Linked DNA regions of Variovorax paradoxus. The protein of the gene in region 2 binds, or shares a complex with, the protein of the main gene of each other region. Links are inferred from orthologs where the notes say so. Each region holds a gene or a part of one and is shown on either strand. Other genes may lie near its edges. The genes, in order: pmbA and tldD.

Region 1 (9,782 bases), 3.3 Mb from region 2 along the record:
GGTCGACTTGCCGCAGCCCGACGGGCCGAGGAACACGACGAACTCGTTCTGCGCGACCTCCAGGTCGAATGCGTGGACGACCTGTGTGTCCCCGTAGCGCTTGATGAGGTGGTGACAGCGTATGGCAGACATTTTTTGTTCTGGAGAGAAAGGAGTGGCGGCGGCGCTCATGCAGCCTCCCGCTTGCGCTTGAACGCGGCATTGAGAAAGCCGCTCAGCACGCCCACCATGAGCAGCGGCGGCAGCGACAGCAAGATGACCGAGGCATTCAAGATGCCCCACGGCACATCGCGCCCGAGCTGGCTGAGTTCCGACGCCACGATGGGCAGCGTCTTGGCCTCCGAGGTGGTGAGCATCAGTGCGATGAGGAACTCGTTCCACACCAGCACGAAGCCGAAGGCGATGGCGCCCACGAGCGAGCGCGCGGCAATCGGCAGCGCGATGCGAAAGAAGATCGCGTAGGGCCCGTAGCCGTCGACGCGGCCCGCCTCTTCCACTTCCTTGGGCACCGCCTTGAAGGCCGGAATGGCGAGCCAGATCACCGTCGAGAGCGTGAGCAGCGTGTACGTGGCAATGAGCGCGACGCGCGTGTCGTACAGCTCCAGCTGCAGCCAGATCACCATGAGCGGAATCGCCACGGCCACCGGCGGCAAAAAGCGCATCGACAGCACGAAGAACTGGATGTCGTTGCCCCAGCGCAGCGGGTAGCGCGCCAGCGCGTAGGCCGCAGGCAGGCCCAGCAGCGCGCCGATGATCACCGCCGCGCCGACCACCACGATCGAGTTGAGCAGCCCCGCGCCCACGGCCTCGCGGTTCAGCACGTAGAGGTAGTTGTCCAGCGTGGGCGTGAAGAAGAACTTCGGCACCGACGAGACGATGTCGACCCGGTTCTTGAACGAATTGAGAAAGGTCCAGAGCACAGGCACGAGCGCCGAAAGTCCCGCAGCGATGAGCGCCAGCCGCGCCAGCAAGGTTCCGATGGCAAGGTTCTTCATGACGGCTTGGTCCATTTCCAGATGTAGGTGAACGCGACCGTCGAGGCGACCATCATCAGCACCGCCATGCTCGACGCGTACGAGATGCGGCCCGACTCGATGAAGCCCTGCGAGAAGGCGTACATGTCGAGCGTCTCGGTCGAAATGCCGGGGCCGCCGCGCGTCATCACGTAGATGAGGTCGAAGGCGCGCAGCGACTCCACCATCTTCACGAAGGTCAGGCTGATGAGCGGCGCCTTCAGCATCGGCAGCGCCACGTAGGCATACACCTCCCACGTTGTCGCGTGGTCCAGGCGCGCGGCCTCGAAGGGCTGCGGCGGCAAAGTTTCGAGCAGCTTCAGCACGATGACGGCGAAAAACAGCCCCCACTGCCACACGTCGACGAAGGCCACCGTCAGCAGCGCCAGCACCGGGTCGGCGAACAGGTCGAGCGGCTCGCCGGTGATCGCCTTGTACGGCCAGGTCACGAGGCCGAACAGCGGATGGAAGGCGAACTTCCAGACGAAGGCGGCCGACACGCGCGGCAGCAGCACCGGCACGATGAACAGCATCGACAGCACCTGGCGCCAGCGCGGCGTGGTGCAGCGGTGCATCAGCGTGCCCATGAGCACGGCCAGCGCCATGGTGGCGCTGACGGTCAGCACCTCCCACACCAGCGACACGCGCACCGAGTTCAGAAAGCGCCGGTCCGAGAACAGCTGCACGTAGTTGCTGAACCAGACCCAGCCGGTGTCGGCTTGGCCCAGCTCGCGGTCCTGCAGCGAGATGGCGATGGCGAACACCGTCGGCACCAGCGCCAGCACGGCCAGCACGAGCAGCCCCGGCCCGATGAACACGGCCGGCAGCCGTGTGGTGTGGGAACGCATGCTCACTTCTTGCGACGCGCGATCAGCTGCTTGGCGTAGGCGTCGAGTTCGTCGAGCCCGCCCTGGATGTCGGTGCGCGAGCCAGTGATCAGCTCTTCAAGAATGATCCCCCAGCGGTCGCCCAGATCGGGCCAGGCCGGGTCTTGCCAGAAGTTCACGGCCGTGACCTTGCCGGTGTCGGCCAGCGCCTTGCCCAGGTCGGCGCCGTAGCGCTGGGCGAACTCGGGGCTGCCGAGCACGCTGGTGCGGTTGAGTTCGCCGAACTGGCCTTCCGCCAGGCGGCGCCGCTCGTTCTCCTTGGACGTGGCCCAGGCAATGAACAGGCCCGCGCACTTCTTGGCGTCTTCGGTCTTGTTGGCGCGTGCGCCGATGGCCAGGCCGTGGCCGTAGCCGCCACCGGTGAGCGGCGCGGGCGGCACGGCGTAGGCGATCTTGCCGACCACCGTGGACATCTTGGGGTCGAGCGCGTTGCCCGCGAGCGGCGTGGATTCGACCAGGATCGCGACCTTGCCGGCCAGGAAGGCGCCGGTCGATTCGTCCCATCCGCCGGTCTTGGTGCCGGGCGCGGAGTACTTGAAGAGATCGAGGTAGGTCTGCGTCGCCTTCACGGCGGCGGGCGAGTTGAAGACCGGCTTGTCGCCGTCGAACCACTGGCCGCCGTAGCCGCGGAAGAACGGCATCCAGCGCCACACGTTGGCACCCGAGCCGCGCTGGCCGCGCAGGGCCACGCCATAGATGCCGTTGGCCGGGTCGTTGAGCTTCTTCACGGCCGCCACGAACTCGTCGAGCGTGGCCGGCGGCTTGATGCCCGCCTTCTCGAGCAAATCCTTGCGATAGACCATGAGGTCGCCGCCGCCGGTGAGCGGCGCGAACCAGGTCTGGCCGGCGAAGGTTGCGACCTTCTGGCGGCCGGCGTCGAAATCGGCGTAGTCGTAGCTGGCCGGGTAGTACGGCGTGAGCGGCACGATCCACTTCGACTGGACGAACTGCGCCACGTTGGCCTCGTCGACGTAGTACACGTGGTACTTGCCGACCGTGGACGCATCGGCGCGCGACTTGGCGCGGCGGTCGTTCTCGTTGAGGTTGTCCACGCTGAACGAGGCTCCGCTCAGGCGCTTGAACTCGTCCTTCGATTTCTCGAGCAGCGTCAGGCCTTCGCGCGGCTGCGACAGGACGCGCACGTCCTCCTTGCAGACCTGGGCCAACGCGGCGGGCGCCAGCGTGGCGAGCGCCAGCGCGAGGCCGGCCAGACGGTACGTGGGGGGAAGCGGCATGTCGTGTCTCCTTCGTTGTCGGTGCAAATTGCCAACGAAATGTCGACAAATGCAGCGAAACGAAGGTTAGGCGGCCGCTCCGGGGGGCTGCGTACACGCCCACCGGGCGCCTGATACTTTGATGCCAAGCCCTCTCGGGGTTTCGCCCGAGAGGCAAACCCGTATCAGGGCAGGATCAGGCGGCGAGCGGGGTGTTGTGCGCGCTGCGCAGGCCGAAGCGGCCCTGCGCCTGCTGCCGGTAAGCCGAGGGCGTCATGCCCTTGAGCTGCAGGAAGCGGCGGTTGAAGTTGGCCAGGTTCGCAAACCCCACCTCGTAGCAGATCTCGCTGACCAGCCGGTCGGACACCTGCAGCATCTCGCAGGCCTTCGTGATGCGCAGCCGCGTGACGAAGTCGGTGAAGGTGCTGCCCATGTGCTTGTGAAAGTAGCGCGAGAAGCTGCTTTCGGCCATGTTGGCGATGGCCGACACGGCGGGCAGCGACAGCTCTTCGGCCAGGTGCGCGTGCAAATGGTCGAGCACGCGGCGCATGCGGGTGTTGGCCGTGGGGTCTTCGTCGGTGGGCTCGGCGTTGCTGGAAATCTGGCGCCAGTCGCTCCAGTTCGCCAGCTCGTGCAGCAGGCCGATGAACTCCGACAGCCGCGCCATGCCCTCCTGCTTCTGCACGCGCACGAAGCGCTCGCGCACGAGGTCGCCGATGCCGAAGAACTCGATGCCCAGCCTGGCGCGATCAAGCATCGGCAGCACCGCTTCGAGTTCGGGGAACAGGTCGACACCCTTGCGCAGCGGTTCGTCGCGAAAGTGGATCACCATGCTGCGGTGGGGCACGCCTTCGGGCGGCACGTCGTGCGAGATCCAGGTGTGGGGCAGACGCCCGCCCACCAGGGCCACATAGCCGGGCTCGAAATGGCCGATGTGGTTGCCCACGAATGCGTCGCCGCTGGTGCGGTTGATGCACTGCAACTCGAACTCGTCGTGGTAGTGCCAGCAGTCGAAGGGCCAGGGCACGCCGTGCTGCAGGCAGCGCACCGAGCTCTGGCTCGCCGGCTCGAAGCCCAGGCGCGGGTCGCGCAAGAGTTCGTGTTCGAGGGCCGGCTTGCGCACGGCGCTGGTTTTGCTCATTTCCTGTCCCCCCTGTCTTTGAAATCGGAGGTCGTCGAGCCAGCGCCGTGCCGGGGCGGCGCCTGTCAGGCGCCGGCCACCTTCATGCGGTTGACCAGGATCGACCCCGTGGTTTTTGCGCCGAAAGTGTAAGCATCTGCGCCAATCGCCTCGATTCCCATGAGCATGTCGCGCAAATTGCCGGCAATTGTGATTTCTTCCACTGGAAAGGCGATGCGGCCTTTTTCGACCCAGAAACCGCTCGCGCCGCGCGAGTAGTCGCCGGTCACGTAGTTCACGCCCTGCCCCATCAGCTCGATGACGAACAGGCCCGTGCCCAGCTTGGCCAGCATGGCGTCGAGGTCGTCGCCGTGCTTCGTGAGGCGCGAGCTCAGCGTCAGGTTGTGCGAGCCGCCGGCGTTGCCGGTGGTCTTCATGCCCAGCTTGCGTGCCGAGTAGGTCGAGAGAAAGTAGCCTTCGAGGCGGCCGGCATCGACCACCTTGCGTGCGCGGGTGACCACGCCTTCGTCGTCGAAGGGCGAGCTGCCCTTGCCGCGCATCACGTGCGGGTCTTCGGCAATGTCGACGTGCTTGGGCAGCACGGGCTTGCCCAGCGAATCGAGCAGGAAGGTGCTCTTGCGGTACAGCGCCCCGCCGCTCACGGCCTGCACCAGCCCGCCCAAGAGGCCCACGGCCAGCGGCGACTCGAACAGCACCGGGCATTCGGTGGTCTTGATCTTGCGCGACTTGAGACGGCTCAGCGCCCGTTCGGCGGCGTAGCGGCCCACGGCCTGCGGGCTGGCGAGTTCGTCGGCCGAGCGCATCGAGCTGTACCAGGCGTCGCGCTGCATGCCGTCGCCCTTGCCGGCGATGGGCGCCACCGAAATCGAGTGCCGCGAGCTGGCGTAGCCGCCGCGAAAACCGTGCGTGTGGGCGCTGAAGAAATGGCTCTGCTGCGCCGAGACGCCGGCGCCTTCGCTGTTGGTGATGCGCTTGTCGGTCGACAGCGCCGCTGCCTCGCACTCCAGCGCCATGGCCGCGGCCTGCTCGCTGGTCACGGCCCAGGGGTGGAACAGGTCGAGCTCGGGGTGCACCTTGGCGATGTCGTCTTCGTCGGGCAGGCCGCTCACCGGGTCTTCGGCCGTGAAGCGGGCGATGTCGTAGGCCGCCTGCACGGTGCGGGCGATGGCCGCCTCTGAGAAGTCGGAGGTGCTGGCGTTGCCGCGGCGGTGGCCCACGTAGACCGTGATGCCCAGCGACTTGTCGCGGTTGCGCTCGACGTTCTCGAGTTCGCCCTTGCGCACCGAGACGCTCAGGCCGCAGCCCTCGGAGGCCTCGGCGCCGGCGTCGGTGGCCCCGAGCTTTTTGGCGTGGGCCAGGGCCGAATCGACCAGGTTTTCGAAGAAGGAACGGCTGTAGGCGAAGCCGGAATCGGCGCGCGAGGAGGATGTCGTCATGTGGTGGCTATGATACTTGCGCCCCCTGTTTCACGTTTTCCCTTCCGCGCCCCCTGTGCGCGTTGCAGCGCCGCACGGCGCAGCCCAGAATCCACCCCATGTCCCGCAAACCCAAAAAAGGCTATTTCGTCCGTGGCCACTTCGTTGCCGAAGGCAGCGAACTCGACCTTGAGCTCAAGCGCGAGCTCAAGGGCGGCACCGACGAAGCCAGCCGTACCGAACTCAAGCGCGAGAGCGACGAACTACAAAAGCTCGGCGAGGAGCTGCTCGGCCTGCGCGCGGCCCTGTTCGATGCACTGCCGCTGGGCGAAAAGCTCGTCGATGCCATCACCGAGGCCAAGCGCATCACCAATTTCGAGGGCAAACGCCGCCAGATGCAGTTCATCGGCAAGCTGATGCGCAAGCTCGACGAGCCCACGCTCGAGGCCGTCAAGCTCGCGCTGGTCGAGCAGAACACCGTGCCGGCCGCCGAAGCCGCCGCGCTGCACGAGGCCGAGCGCTGGCGCGAACGCCTCATCGCCGACGACGACGCCCTCGGCGGCTGGATCGAAACCCACCCCGCCACCGACTCGCAGCAGCTGCGCGCTCTCGTGCGCCAGGCCCGCAAAGACCTGAAGTCCGGCCCCGCCGGCGAAGCGCCGCGCCAGGGCAAGGCGTATCGCGAGATCTTTCAGCTTGTGCGTGCGCAGCTGGCGGTGCATGGCGGCGCCGACCACGCCGAAGCGGCTGCGGCGCAGGACCGCGAAGAAGACGCATGAGCGTCCGGCCTTTTTGACTTTCTCCCTCTCCTGCTCGCGGGAGAGGGTCGGGGTGAGGGCCGAGAGCCTGTACGCCCGCACGCCCTGTCCATCGCCAGCAACCCTCACCCCCGCCCTCTCCCGCAAGCGGGAGAGGGAGCAAGAGGAGCAAGAACACCATGAGCGCACCTGACTCCGTCCGCATCGGCATCGTCTCCATCAGCGACCGCGCCTCCAGCGGCACCTACGAAGACAAGGGCCTGCCTGCACTGAAAGAGTGGCTGGGCCGGGCGCTGAAGAACCCGCTCGAATTCGAAGCCCGCCTCATCCCCGACGAAACCGCGCGCATCAGCGCCACGCTCATCGAACTGGTCGACGCCGGCTGCTCGCTCGTGCTCACCACCGGCGGCACCGGGCCCGCGCTGCGCGACGTGACGCCCGAGGCCACGCTGGCCGTGGCCCACAAGGAAATGCCAGGCTTCGGCGAACAGATGCGCCAGATCAGCCTGCGCTTCGTGCCCACCGCCATCCTCTCGCGCCAGGTGGCCGTCATTCGCGACCAGAGCCTCATCATCAACCTGCCGGGCCAGCCCAAGTCGATCGCCGAGACGCTCGAAGGGCTGAAGGACGCCGACGGCACGCAGATCGTCCCCGGCATCTTCGCCGCCGTGCCCTACTGCATCGACCTCATCGGAGGGCCGTACCTCGAGACCGACGACACGGTCTGCAAGGCCTTCCGGCCGAAGTCGGCCATTCGCGCCGCGCGCTGAGGCGGCACCGCCCGCCTCGCAAAAACGAGCAGCACGGCGCCTGGAGCGCCTTGCGTGACCTGCGTTGTGCCATCGCGTACGACTTTGTCCTCACTCGCAGGCAACGACACCTTCACCACCGTCGGCACGGCCGACGTGGTGCATGGCGGTTCCGGCGATGACACGGTCCGCATCCACAGCGGCGATTTCGCAAGCCTCGACGGCGGCCTGGGCATCGACACCCTCGTCATGGACGGCAAGGCCATGCACATCGACCTGTCGGCCCTCGGCATGAAGGTGCAAGGCTTCGAGAAGTTCGACCTCGGTGCGGGCGGCAACACGCTGGCGCTGAGCGCGAGCGACGTGCTGGCCGGCGGTGTGCGCGACATGGTCATGGCCGACGGCAAGGTGCAGATGCTGGTGAACGGCGCCAACGGCGATGTCGACCTGCTCGGCGGCAGCGACGGTTGGACCCAGGGCAGCAACACCAATGTCGGCGGCGCGCCCTCGCGCACGACGAACGCCGGCTTCGGTGTTCTATGTGCCGTAGCCAATGGCTTTGTTTGCACTTTCAACGCCCCTCTGTTCCTTCATGCCTGACTTTCAGACTCGTCCCATGGTTTCGCCTGGCGGCTCTTCCTAGAGTGCCCGATCCCCCAGACCGCTTGATCGAACCGCGTGCGTTCATGTGTCGGTCCGGCTTCCTGTCCCCGTCCAGAGCAGAGAAATTACATCCATGGCATCAGAGAAAACCACCATCGCCGTCGACGACACGAACATCGGTCGCGCAGCGAGTGCGGGCATGTCGACGTTCACGGTGCAGCCGCCCGTCTTGGACGGGGCCTTCGACAACGCCGGTGACATCCAGGGCAACCTTGCACCCGGCAGCATCACCGACGACCGCCAGCCCGAATTCCACGGCCAGGGCACGCCCGGCGACACCATCGTCATCCAGGACAACGGCACCGAGATCGGCAAGGCCAGGGTCGGTGCAAGCGGCCTGTGGAGCTTCACCCCGTCGACCGACATGGGCGAAGGGCTTCACGCCATCACCCTCATCGCGCGCGATGCCTCCGGCAACGAGAGCGCCCCTTCCGCCCCGTTCAACTTCGAGATCGACGTCACCCCACCCGACGCCAGCCAACTGGCCATCACCGGCGTGCTGGACACCGTGGGCGGCATCACCGGCAACATCACGTCCGGTGCAGCCACCGACGACGCGCGCCCGCTGATCAGCGGCACCAGCTCCGGCGTGCCCGGCCACACCGTCATCGTGAGGGTCAGGGACGCGTCGGGTGAACGCGAACTGGGCCGCGCCGTCATCGGCGAGCACGGCCACTGGACGCTGCAGGTCGACGCCCCGCTGGCCTCCGGCCAGAACATGCTGCGGGTCTACGAAGTGGACGTCGCCGGCAACGAGACCGCACTGACCGCGCCGTACCGCGTGACCGTGAACACCGAAAAGCCGGCCGCTCCCATCATTGAGAGCGTGTTCGACGACGTGGGCACGCCGCACATGCTGCTGCCGGGCGAAGTGACCGACGACGCCAGGCCCACCCTCTCGGGCACCGCACCGGCGAAGCACACCGTCCAGCTCTACGACGGCGCCACCTACCTGGGCGAGACCGTCGCCGACGCCCGAGGCAACTGGAGCTTCACCCCCAGCGTCGCGCTGCCCGAAGGCCCGCACAACATCACCGCCACGGCCACCGACAAGATCGGCAACGTGAGCGAGCCCTCGGGCGCGTTCCCGCTGACCACCGACTACACGGCGCCCGCCGCGTCGGACGCGGTACTGAGCGACAACGTCGGTCCGATTCAAGGGCCCATTGCCCACGGCTCCGTCACCGATGACAGCACGCCGACCTATGCAGGCAACGCCGAGCCGAACACGACCGTCGTCATCTACGACCACGGCAAGGAAATCGGCCGCACGCAAACCAACGGTGCGGGCGACTGGACATTCACGCCCACCGTGCCGCTGACCATCGGCCTGCACAGCTTCAGCCACACCGTCATCGACGTCGCCGGCAACAGCAGCGCGCCCTCCAAGGTGATCGACTTCAGCATGAACGACAGCGGCGATGACCACGCCAGCCTGGCTGAAAGCAAGAAGTCGATCAGCGTGACCTTCATTGCCGACATCTCCAACAGCATGGCGGGGGCCAAGAGCGCCAACCAGGTCCAGTCGATGAAGGCGCTCGCCGAGGCGTACGCCAAGATGAACGTGCCGGCCACGTTCAGCCTGATCGCCTTCGGCAGCAGCGCCACCCACAAGGGCACCTTCACGTTCACGGGCGACAAGGACCCGAACTACGCCAAGCTGATCGCGGCGATCAACTCGACGGTCTCCGCCTACCAGAACACGAACTTCGACAACGCGCTGACCCTGGCAAGCCAGCTCATCAAGGCCGAGTACGCCGCCGCGGGCAACAACCCCTTCAAGATGAAGCAGGTGTTCTTCCTGTCGGATGGCTACCCCTACCCCTACGCCACCAGCGCCGCAACGCTGAAGCAGTGGCAGGCCCTGATGGACGACCCGGACGGCAAGTCGGTGACGTCGAACCCCATCGAGGTCACCACCGTGGCCATCGGCGCGAGTGCC
Region 2 (9,792 bases):
GCGGAAGTTGTAGTCGGGCCGGCTGAAGTTCTCGGGCTTGCCGCGCACCACTTCGCGCTGCGCCTTCAGGTGCTTGGCGAGGCGGAACAGGAAGCTCAGCGGCGCGCGCAGCTTCGCGGCGGCGTCGGGGGTGTTGTCCGAATTGAAGGTGGCGTCTTCGAGCCAGGGCTGCGTGACGACGGCGTCGAGCTGGTCGTGGCGCAGGTTGGCGACGATCGGCACGCGCTCGAGCTTGGTCTCGGTGCCCTGCAGCTCGAGCGTGGCTTCGTCGAAGCGCGCATAGAGCGACACGGCCGGGCGGTCGCCGCCTTCGAGCAGCGTGTAGGTGTCGACCACCTCGTCGGGCAGCATGGTGATCTTGTAGCCCGGCATGTACACGGTGGACATGCGCGCGCGCGCCACGGCGTCGATGGCGCTGCCCGGCGTCAGCGCCAGGCCCGGCGCCGCGATGTGGATGCCGACCGTGATGGTGCCGCTGCCCATGCCCTGCACCGACAGCGCGTCGTCGATTTCGGTGGTCTGTGAGTCGTCGATCGAGAAGGCCCGCACGCCTTCGGCCAGCGGCAGGTCGTCGGCGACAGCCGGCGCCGCGAGCGCGGGAAAACCGGTGCCCTTGGGGAAGTTCTCGAACAGGAAGCGCCGCCAGTGGAACTGGTAGGGCGAATCGATGGCGCCGGCGCGCTCCAGCAGGTCGAGCGGCGGGCGCTGCGTGGCGCGCGCGGCGTCGACCACGGCCTTGTACTCGGGCGCGTTCTTGTCGGGCTTGAACAGGATCTTGTAGAGCTGCTCGCGGATCGCCGGCGGGCACACGCCCTCGGCGAGCTGGCCGGCCCATTCGACGATCTGCGCCTGGACGGCCTTCTTCTTCTCGATGGCGGCCAGCGCCTGCTGCACGATCTCGGCCGGCGCCTTCTTGAAGCGCCCCTTGCCCGCGCGGCGGAAGTAGTGCGGTGCCTCGAACAGCGCGAACAGCGCGGCGGCCTGCTGCGCGAGCGTGGGCTTGTCGCTGAAATAGTCGGCGGCCAGGTCGGCAAAGCCGAACTCGCCTTCGGCCGCGAATTCCCAGGCGAGGTCGAGGTCCATGGCTGCGGCCAGCGCACGCGCCTCGGCCATCAGCTCGGCCGGGGCCGGTTTCTCGAAACGCAGAACGATGTTGGCGCCCTTGACCTTGACGCGCTTGCCGGTCTCGAGCTCGACCTGCGCCGAGGCTTCGGCTTCCGACAGGACGCGGCCGCCGAGGTATTTACCGGCTTCTTCAAACAATACAAACATGCCGCGATTGTCCACGACTCGGCAACCCCGGAGCCGCCGCCCCGGCTGGCGGCGCGCGCCCTAAACCGGGTTGATGAAGGCCATCACGTCGGCGAGGTGCGCTTTTTCGAAGTCGGACAGCGCGTGGTCGCCGCCCTCGAGCAGCTTGATGCGGCTGTCGGGGTAGCGTGCCGACATCTCGTGCCAGTCGAGCGCTTCGTCGCCCTTGGCGATGATCGCGAACAGGCGCTCCGGCCGCGTGAGCGCGCCGATTTCCATGGCGCGCAGTTCCTGGATGAATTCCGGCTGGAAATAGAAATGCTCGGCCGGGTCATGCCAGGCGGTCTGGCTGCCGATGTAGCGCGTGAGGTCGCGCGCCGGGTGCACCGCGGGGTTGAGCAGCACGGCGCGGCAGCGCGTCATGCCGGCGACGTAGGTGGCGTAGAAGCCGCCGAGCGACGAACCGATCACCGCCATCGACTTGCGCGGCCAGTGCGCGATGCCCTTCATCACCATGTCGATGGCATCGTGCGGCGACGGCGGCAGTTGCGGGCACCACCATTCCAGGTTCGGGTGCTCGCTCGCCACGTGCTTCGCCACCAGCCGCGCCTTGGTCGATCGAGGCGACGAGCGGAAGCCGTGCAGGTACAACAGATGGGTGGTTTGCGGGTCCATGGGAGGAGGGTGACTGGCGGTGCGCAGGTCGCGCCCCGTGGCCGGGTTCAGACAATTTTGCATGAGGTCTACGCCGCCGATGCCGCGACGGCCTCACAAATCCCTGCGAAACGGGCGACAAGGGCGTGACTGGAATTCGAAAGTATTCACGGCGCGGTCGCGCAGGATGCGGACGATGCGGCGCAAGGGAGAAAGATGAGACAAGTTTCGTGACGCATCTGGCAGGGGGCATCCCATGAACACGGGAGGTCGGGCCGGCATGGCCGCAGGTGTCGAGGCTTATGCTTCATCCCATGAATACCGAGGCTCAGGATGACGGGATGCCACGCCGCTGGGGCGTGCTCGTGGTCGAGGACGACAGCCGCGCACGCGCCTTCTTCGAAGCGAGCGTGCAGCGCAGCCCGCGCCTGTTCTGGCTCGGCAGCGCCGGCACGGTGCAGGAAGCGCGCAGCTGGCTGGCCGCCACCGCGACCATTCCCGACGTGCTGCTGGTCGACCTCGGCATGCCCGACGGCACCGGGCTCGACGTGATCCGCGACGCCGTCGCGCGCTTTCCCGGCTGCGAGCCACTGGTGGTGTCGGTCTTCGGTGACGAAGAGAACGTGCTGGCCAGCATCGAGGCCGGCGCCGTGGGCTACATCCACAAGGACGCCGCACCCGAAGACATCGCGCAGACCATCGTCGAGATGAAGGCCGGGGCCTCGCCGATCTCGCCCATGATCGCGCGCCGCGTGCTCGCCAAGTACCGCAGCCTGCAGGCGGCCGTGCCGGGCACAGCCGGCGCGGCGCCGGCAGAGACGGCGCTCGACGAGACCGACCGCGGCCTGCTCTCGGCGCGCGAACACGAGGTGCTGACGCTGATCGCACGCGGCTTCTCGTACGCCGAGATCGCGCGCCTCAAGGGCCTGAGCGTGCACACGGTGCAGACCCACATCAAGAATCTCTACGGCAAGCTCGCGGTGCATTCCAAGAGCGAAGCGGTGTTCGAGGCCACGCGCCTCGGCCTGCTGTCCCACCCGGGCTGAGGACGGATGCTGCGGCGGCTGGCGTTCCTGTGCCTGCTCGGGCTGGCCGCGCTGTTTGCCGTGGTGAATGTCATGGCGGCCAGCGCGCAGGGACCGATCGAACTGCGCCACGCCAGGGTGACCACCACCATCGACGGCGTCGTGCAGACGGAAGCCGTCGACCTGTCCTATCACTGGGACCGCCGGCACCAGGGGCGCACCGGCTTCGCGAGCTTCGACCTGCCGTTCCGGATCGAGACCGTGCCCGAGGTGCCCTGGGGCGTCTTCATTCCCCGTGCCGGCAGCGTCTTCGAAGTGCAGCTCAACGGCGCGCTGCTGCAGGCCTATGGCGACCTCGGCCAGGGCAACCGTGCCGACTACGCCAAGGCCCCCGTCTACGTGCCGGTGCCCGGGCGGCTGCTGAAAGAGGGCGAGAACCTGCTGCAGATCCGCATCCGCGCCGACAGCGAACGGCGCGCCGGCCTGTCGCGCGTCACCATCGGGCCGGCGACGCCGGTGCGCACCGCGCTGTTCGAGCGCGCCTACGCCTGGCGCTTCACGGGGTCGGTGCTGCTGACGGCGTTCAGCCTGATCGTCGGCAGCATCGCGCTGGCGCTGTGGTTCACCCAGGTCGACACCGGCGCGACCGGCCGCCGCCAGCGCGACGCCCTCTATTTCTGGGCCGCGGTCGCCGAGTTCTGCTGGGCGGTGCGCGTGGCCGACGCCATGATCCCCGAGCCGCCGCTGCCGTGGCAGCTCTGGGGCGTGCTGATGGCCGGCTGCTACGCAGGCTGGGCCGCCTCCGCCATGATGTTCTGCTATCACCTCGCCGACTGGGCGCAGAACCCGCGCCTGCGCTGGGCGCGCTGGCCGATGGCGGCCGTGGTGGCCGGCACCGTGGTGTTCACCTGGCTGGCGCTGAACCGCGAGGAGCCGCGCTGGCTCACGGGCTGGCTGGCGGTCGAGATCACCATCGTCGTCGGCTTCGTGATCGCCTTTGCCGTGGCCACGGTGCGCCGGCCCAGTGTCGAGCGGCTGCTGGTGGCCGGCGCCGCGCTGGTCACGGTGGCGTTCGGTGTGCGCGACTGGCTGGTGATCCGCCTGAGCGACGCCTATGGCGAAACCACCTGGGTGCGCTACACCTCGGTGCTGTTCGGGGTGGCGCTGCTGCTCATCGTGCTGCGGCGCTTTCACTTCGCGAGCGTGCAGGCGCGCGGCTGGGTCCAGACGCTGGCCGACCGCGTGGCGCAGCGCGAGCGCGAACTGGCGGCCACCTACGCCGAGCTGGAAGCCGTGGCGCGCGACCAGGCGCGCACCCACGAGCGCGAGCGCATCCTGCGTGACATGCACGACGGCGTGGGCTCGCACATCAGTTCGGCGATCCGCCAGCTGCAATCGGGCCAGACCAGCCCCGAAGAACTGCTGCGCACCCTGCGCGACTCGCTCGACCAGCTCAAGCTGTCGATCGACTCCATCCACCTGCCGCCCGGCGACATCGGCGCGCTGCTGGCGGCGCTGCGCTACCGGCTGGAGCCCCGGCTGGCCGCGGCGGACATCGCCTTCGAATGGGGTGTGGACGAGCTGCCCACGGTGACGCAGCTCGACGCCCACGCCACGCGGCAGCTGCAGTTCCTGCTGTTCGAAGCCATCTCGAACGTGCTGCAGCACGCCCACGCGAGCGCGCTGCGCATCGAGGCCGACGCGCGCGCTGGCGCCGTGCACCTGCGTGTGATCGACAACGGCGTGGGTTTCGACGCCACCGAGGTGCCGACGGCGCTGTCGAAGCGCGCCGCCGCGATCGGGGCGCGTCTGGCGATCGAAAGCCGACCGGGCCGCACGGTCGTTCAGCTCGGTTTCGACTGATCGGGCGGGCGGGGCGGGGATAATCCGCCCCCATCATGTCTGCCGTGTTCAACCAGCCCTCCCTGGCGCGTCGCATTGCGCCCATCTTCCAGGGCTTCGACGGCTTCCTGGCCTTTGCCGTGATGCTGCTCGCCTTTGCCGGGCTGCTCACCATGTATTCGTCCGGCTACGACCATGGCTCGCGCTTTCTCGACCATGGCCGCAACATGCTGCTGGCCGGCGGCATCATGTTCGTGGTGGCGCAGGTGCCGCCGCAGCGGCTCATGGTGTTCGCCGTGCCGCTCTACGCAGCGGGGGTGGCGCTGCTGATCGCGGTCGCGCTGTTCGGTATCACGAAGAAAGGCGCCCAGCGCTGGATCAATGTGGGCGTGGTGATCCAGCCCAGCGAAATCCTGAAAATCGCGATGCCCCTGATGCTGGCCTGGTGGTTCCAGCGCCGCGAAGGGCAGCTGCGCCCGCTCGACTTCGTGGTGGCGACCGTGCTGCTGGCGGTGCCGGTCGGGCTCATCATGAAGCAGCCCGACCTGGGCACCTCGCTGCTGGTGCTGGCGGCCGGGCTGGCGGTGATCTTCTTTGCCGGACTGCCGTGGAAGCTGATCGTGCCGCCGGTGGTGATCGGCGCGGTGGCGATCACGCTCATCGTGGGTTTCGAGTCGCGGCTGTGCGTCGACGGCGTCGACTGGCGCGTGCTGCACGACTACCAGAAGCAGCGCGTGTGCACGCTGCTCGACCCCAGCAAGGACCCGCTGGGCAAGGGCTTTCACATCATCCAGGGGATGATCGCCATCGGCTCGGGCGGCGTCGGCGGCAAGGGCTTCATGCAGGGCACGCAGACGCACCTCGAGTTCATTCCCGAGCGCACCACCGACTTCATCTTCGCGGCGTATTCGGAAGAATTCGGCCTGATCGGCAACCTGGCGCTGATCGCGGCCTTCATCCTGCTGATCTTCCGCGGGCTGACCATCGCGCTGAACGCGACCACGCTGTTCTCGCGCCTGCTGGCCGGGGCGGTGACCATGATCTTCTTCACCTACGCCTTCGTGAACATGGGCATGGTCAGCGGCATCCTGCCGGTGGTGGGCGTGCCGCTGCCGTTCATCAGCTACGGCGGCACCGCCATGGTCACGCTGGGGCTGGGGCTGGGCCTGCTGATGTCGATTGCGCGGGCGCGGAAACTGTCCCAGAACTGAATCAGGCCAGAAACACCGAGGAACCGGCTTTGCCGGGCCTCAGGTGTTGCCCCCGGTAGGGGGTTGGAGAAGCGACACGAAGTGCGCGGAGCCTGGGGGCGAGCAATAATCCGTCATGATCTCTCGCGAACCCACCATCGAGCGCCTCGCCACGGCGCAACAGCTCCTGCTCACGCCGTTCGGCCTGGACGAATCGCACCTGAGCAAGGCACTGGCCGAGATCACCGCGCACCGCGTGGACGATGCCGACCTGTACTTCCAGTACACCCGCAGTGAGGGCTGGAGCCTCGAGGAAGGCATCGTCAAGACCGGCAGCTTCAGCATCGACCAGGGCGTCGGTGTGCGTGCCGTGAGCGGCGAGAAAACCGCCTTTGCCTACTCGGACGACATCTCCGAGGCTTCGCTGCTCGACGCGGCGCGCACGGTGCGCTCCATTTCTTCCGCCGGTCGCACGGCCCGCGTGAAGACGCCCGCCCGCAAGATCGCCGCGAGCCGCTCGCTCTACAACGGCGTCGATCCCATTTCCACGCTCGACAGCACCGCCAAGGTCAAGCTGCTCGAACGGGTCGAGAAGCTGGCCCGTTCGCGCGACCCGCGCGTGGCGCAGGTCATGGCCGGCCTGGCCAGCGAGTACGACGTGATCCTGGTGGCGCGCGCCGACGGCACGCTGGCGGCCGACGTGCGGCCGCTGGTGCGGCTGTCGGTCACCGTGATCGCGGAGCAGAACGGGCGCCGCGAGGTCGGTTCGGGCGGCGGCGGCGGGCGCTTTGGCCTGGCCTATTTCACCGACGAACAGATCGCCGAGTACGTCGACCACGCCGTGAAGGCCGCGCTGACCAATCTCGATGCCCGCCCGGCCCCGGCCGGCGAGATGACGGTGGTGCTCGGTTCGGGCTGGCCCGGCATCCTGTTGCACGAAGCCATCGGCCACGGCCTCGAGGGCGATTTCAACCGCAAGGGCTCGAGCGCGTTCTCGGGCCGCATCGGCCAGCGCGTGGCGGCCAAGGGCGTCACGGTGCTCGACGACGGCACCATTGCCGACCGCCGCGGCTCGCTCAACGTGGACGACGAGGGCCACGCCAGCCAGCGCAACGTGCTGATCGAGGACGGCATCCTCAAGGGCTACATCCAGGATTCGATGAACGCGCGCCTCATGAAGGTCAAGCCCACGGGCAACGGCCGCCGCGAGAGCTACGCCCACGTGCCGATGCCGCGCATGACCAACACCTACATGCTCGGCGGCGACAAGGACCCGAAGGAAATCGTCGCCAGCATCAAGAAGGGCCTGTACGCCACCAATTTCGGCGGCGGGCAGGTCGACATCACGAGCGGCAAGTTCGTGTTCTCGGCCAGCGAGGCCTTCTGGGTCGAGAACGGCAAGATCCAGTACCCGGTGAAGGGCGCAACCATCGTGGGCAACGGCCCCGACGCGCTCACCCGCGTGACCATGATCGGCAACGACATGGCGCTCGATTCGGGCGTCGGCACCTGCGGCAAGGAGGGCCAGAGCGTGCCCGTGGGCGTCGGCCAGCCGACCCTTCGCATCGATGGCCTGACGGTAGGTGGAACGGCTTAGGACTTTTGGCACTTGCAGGCTGTTTCGTTCGGTTGCTAAGCTGCGCTCCTTTTTTGCGAACGACGAATCAAGGAGCATTTCAATGGGAAGCAGGATCAATTCGCCCGCCGTGCTGTGGGCCGTGACCGCCGTGGTGGCGCTGGCCACCGCCGGTTGCGCATCGCGCGGCAGTTCGGGCAGCCAGCCTGCCGCGGCACCGGCACCCGCTGCTGCGGCGCCCGCGGCGCCCAGCGGTTCGAAGGCCGGCCTGGACGCCCGTGGCAACGTGGTCGACTCGTCCAAGGTCGAGGCAGGTAGCGGCCGCACCGTCAAGGGCCTGAACGGCTACGAAGGCGAGATCACCGGCAACCCGGCGCGCAACAGCAAGTTCACGCGCCTGCAGATCGGCATGAGCACCAAGCAGGTCACCGACATCGCCGGCCCGCCCACCGACCAGGGCGCCTACATGACGGGCAAGGCCTGGATTCCGTTCTATTTCGGCAGCGATCGCCACCGTTTCGAGATGACCTACAAGGGCCAGGGCCGCCTGATCTTCGCAGGCGGCGGCATGGGCGATTTCAGCAGCGGCAACCTGATCTGGATCATTCACAACGCCAACGAATCGGGCTACCGGTAAAAACAACACCGACCTGGCCACGCGGCCGGGTTTTTTATTTTCCGTGCTACATTCCGCCCACATGTCCGCCCTCCGCGCTTACTTTTTTGCCTACTTTTGGTTCCCGGTTTCCGGCGGACGAGAGGCGAGCGCGTAAAGCAAACGAACACCCTCCCAGAACCGCCGGTGGCTTCCAGCCCCCGGCGGTTTTTTTATGCCCTGACGATTTTTCATTCACACCAACAAGGAAGAAATGATGAGCACGAACACCCCTCCCACCGGCGACAGCTGGTATGCGAGCGTCGAAAAAACCAGCAAGACCGACGACGAACGCATCAAGGACATCAACGTGCTCCCCCCTCCCGAACATCTGATCCGCTTCTTCCCGATCCGCGGCACGCCGATCGAAACGCTGATCACCGGCACCCGCCGGGGCATCCACAACATCATGGCCGGCAAGGACGACCGGCTGCTGGTGATCATGGGCCCGTGTTCGATCCACGACCCGGCCGCGGCCCTCGAGTACGCCCGCCGCCTCAAGGCCGAGCGCGACAAGTACGCCGGCACGCTGGAAATCGTGATGCGCGTGTACTTCGAAAAGCCGCGCACCACGGTCGGCTGGAAGGGGCTCATCAACGACCCGTACCTGGACGAGAGCTATCGCATCGACGAAGGCCTGCGCATTGCGCGCCAGCTGCTGATCGACATCAACCGCCTGGGCCTGCCGGCGGGCAGCGAGTTCCTCGACGTGATCTCGCCGCAGTACATCGGTGACCTGATCGCCTGGGGCGCCATCGGTGCGCGCACCACCGAAAGCCAGGTGCACCGCGAACTGGCCTCAGGCCTGTCGGCGCCCATCGGCTTCAAGAACGGCACCGACGGCAACATCCGCATCGCCACCGACGCCATTCAGGCGGCGGCGCGCGGCCACCACTTCCTGTCGGTGCACAAGAACGGCCAGGTCGCGATCGTGCAGACCAACGGCAACCGCGACTGCCACGTGATCCTGCGCGGCGGCAAGACGCCGAACTACGACGCCGCCAGCGTCGAAGCCGCGTGCAAGGATCTCGAGGCCGCCAAGCTGCCGCCCACGCTCATGGTCGACTGCAGCCACGCCAACAGCTCCAAGCAGCACCAGAAGCAGATCGACGTGGCCAAGGACATCGCCGACCAGATCGCCGGTGGCTCCAAGCGCGTGTTCGGCGTGATGATCGAAAGCCACCTGCAGGCGGGCGCCCAGAAGTTCACGCCGGGCAAGGACCAGCTGTCGGGCCTCGAGTACGGCAAGAGCATCACCGATGCGTGCATCGGCTGGGACGATTCGGTGCAGGTGCTCGAGACCTTGTCTCAAGCCGTCAAGCAGCGCCGGGGCTGAAGCGTAGTTAGTTAGAGCATGTGGGCCAGGTCGGGCCAGTGGTGCCGCATCGACGCCGCCTCGTCGCTGCCCTGCGGCACCAGCGAGAAGTCCGCGAAGTCGAAGCCCGGCCCGACCATGCAGGCGACCAGCGTGTAGTCGCCGGCCGCGTGGCCCTGGATCGGGCGCGCGGCCTGCCACTGGCCGGCGGGCACCACGTGCTGCGGCCGGGTGCCGTGGATATCGACAGGGCCCAGCTTCACGTGGGCCGGCGCAGTCCGCAT

What was found.
Region 1: the proteins of tldD (region 2) and pmbA are in contact, whole or in part, in a solved structure (PDB 5NJ9), measured with the Escherichia coli proteins. The link is inferred for Variovorax paradoxus from one-to-one orthologs.

The regions. Positions count from the first base shown.
Region 1 is NZ_CP045644.1:3,755,570-3,765,351, reverse strand. Bases 3,507-6,468 are described here. They hold pmbA (metalloprotease PmbA), read right to left. Parts: upstream 5,692-6,468; coding sequence 4,321-5,691; downstream 3,507-4,320. Other genes in these bases: yjgA (ribosome biogenesis factor YjgA), read left to right, coding at 5,790-6,449; GFK26_RS17135 (helix-turn-helix domain-containing protein), read right to left, coding at 3,507-4,255. Also shown: GFK26_RS17155 (ABC transporter ATP-binding protein), read right to left, coding at 1-132; GFK26_RS17150 (carbohydrate ABC transporter permease), read right to left, coding at 168-980; GFK26_RS17145 (carbohydrate ABC transporter permease), read right to left, coding at 992-1,861; GFK26_RS17140 (ABC transporter substrate-binding protein), read right to left, coding at 1,864-3,135; more of GFK26_RS17135, read right to left, coding at 3,311-3,506; mog (molybdopterin adenylyltransferase), read left to right, coding at 6,608-7,198; GFK26_RS17115 (hypothetical protein), read left to right, coding at 7,283-7,777; GFK26_RS17110 (Ig-like domain-containing protein), read left to right, coding at 7,914-9,782.
Region 2 is NZ_CP045644.1:459,215-469,006, reverse strand. Bases 5,357-8,328 are described here. They hold tldD (metalloprotease TldD), read left to right. Parts: upstream 5,357-6,098; coding sequence 6,099-7,559; downstream 7,560-8,328. Other genes in these bases: GFK26_RS02035 (hypothetical protein), read left to right, coding at 7,642-8,175; rodA (rod shape-determining protein RodA), read left to right, coding at 5,357-5,983. Outside these bases: GFK26_RS02065 (ribonuclease catalytic domain-containing protein), read right to left, coding at 1-1,272; GFK26_RS02060 (YqiA/YcfP family alpha/beta fold hydrolase), read right to left, coding at 1,333-1,926; GFK26_RS02055 (response regulator transcription factor), read left to right, coding at 2,208-2,951; GFK26_RS02050 (ATP-binding protein), read left to right, coding at 2,958-4,793; more of rodA, read left to right, coding at 4,829-5,356; GFK26_RS02030 (3-deoxy-7-phosphoheptulonate synthase), read left to right, coding at 8,411-9,529; GFK26_RS02025 (cupin domain-containing protein), read right to left, coding at 9,541-9,792. UniProt on the Escherichia coli protein: Metalloprotease involved in CcdA degradation. Suppresses the inhibitory activity of the carbon storage regulator (CsrA).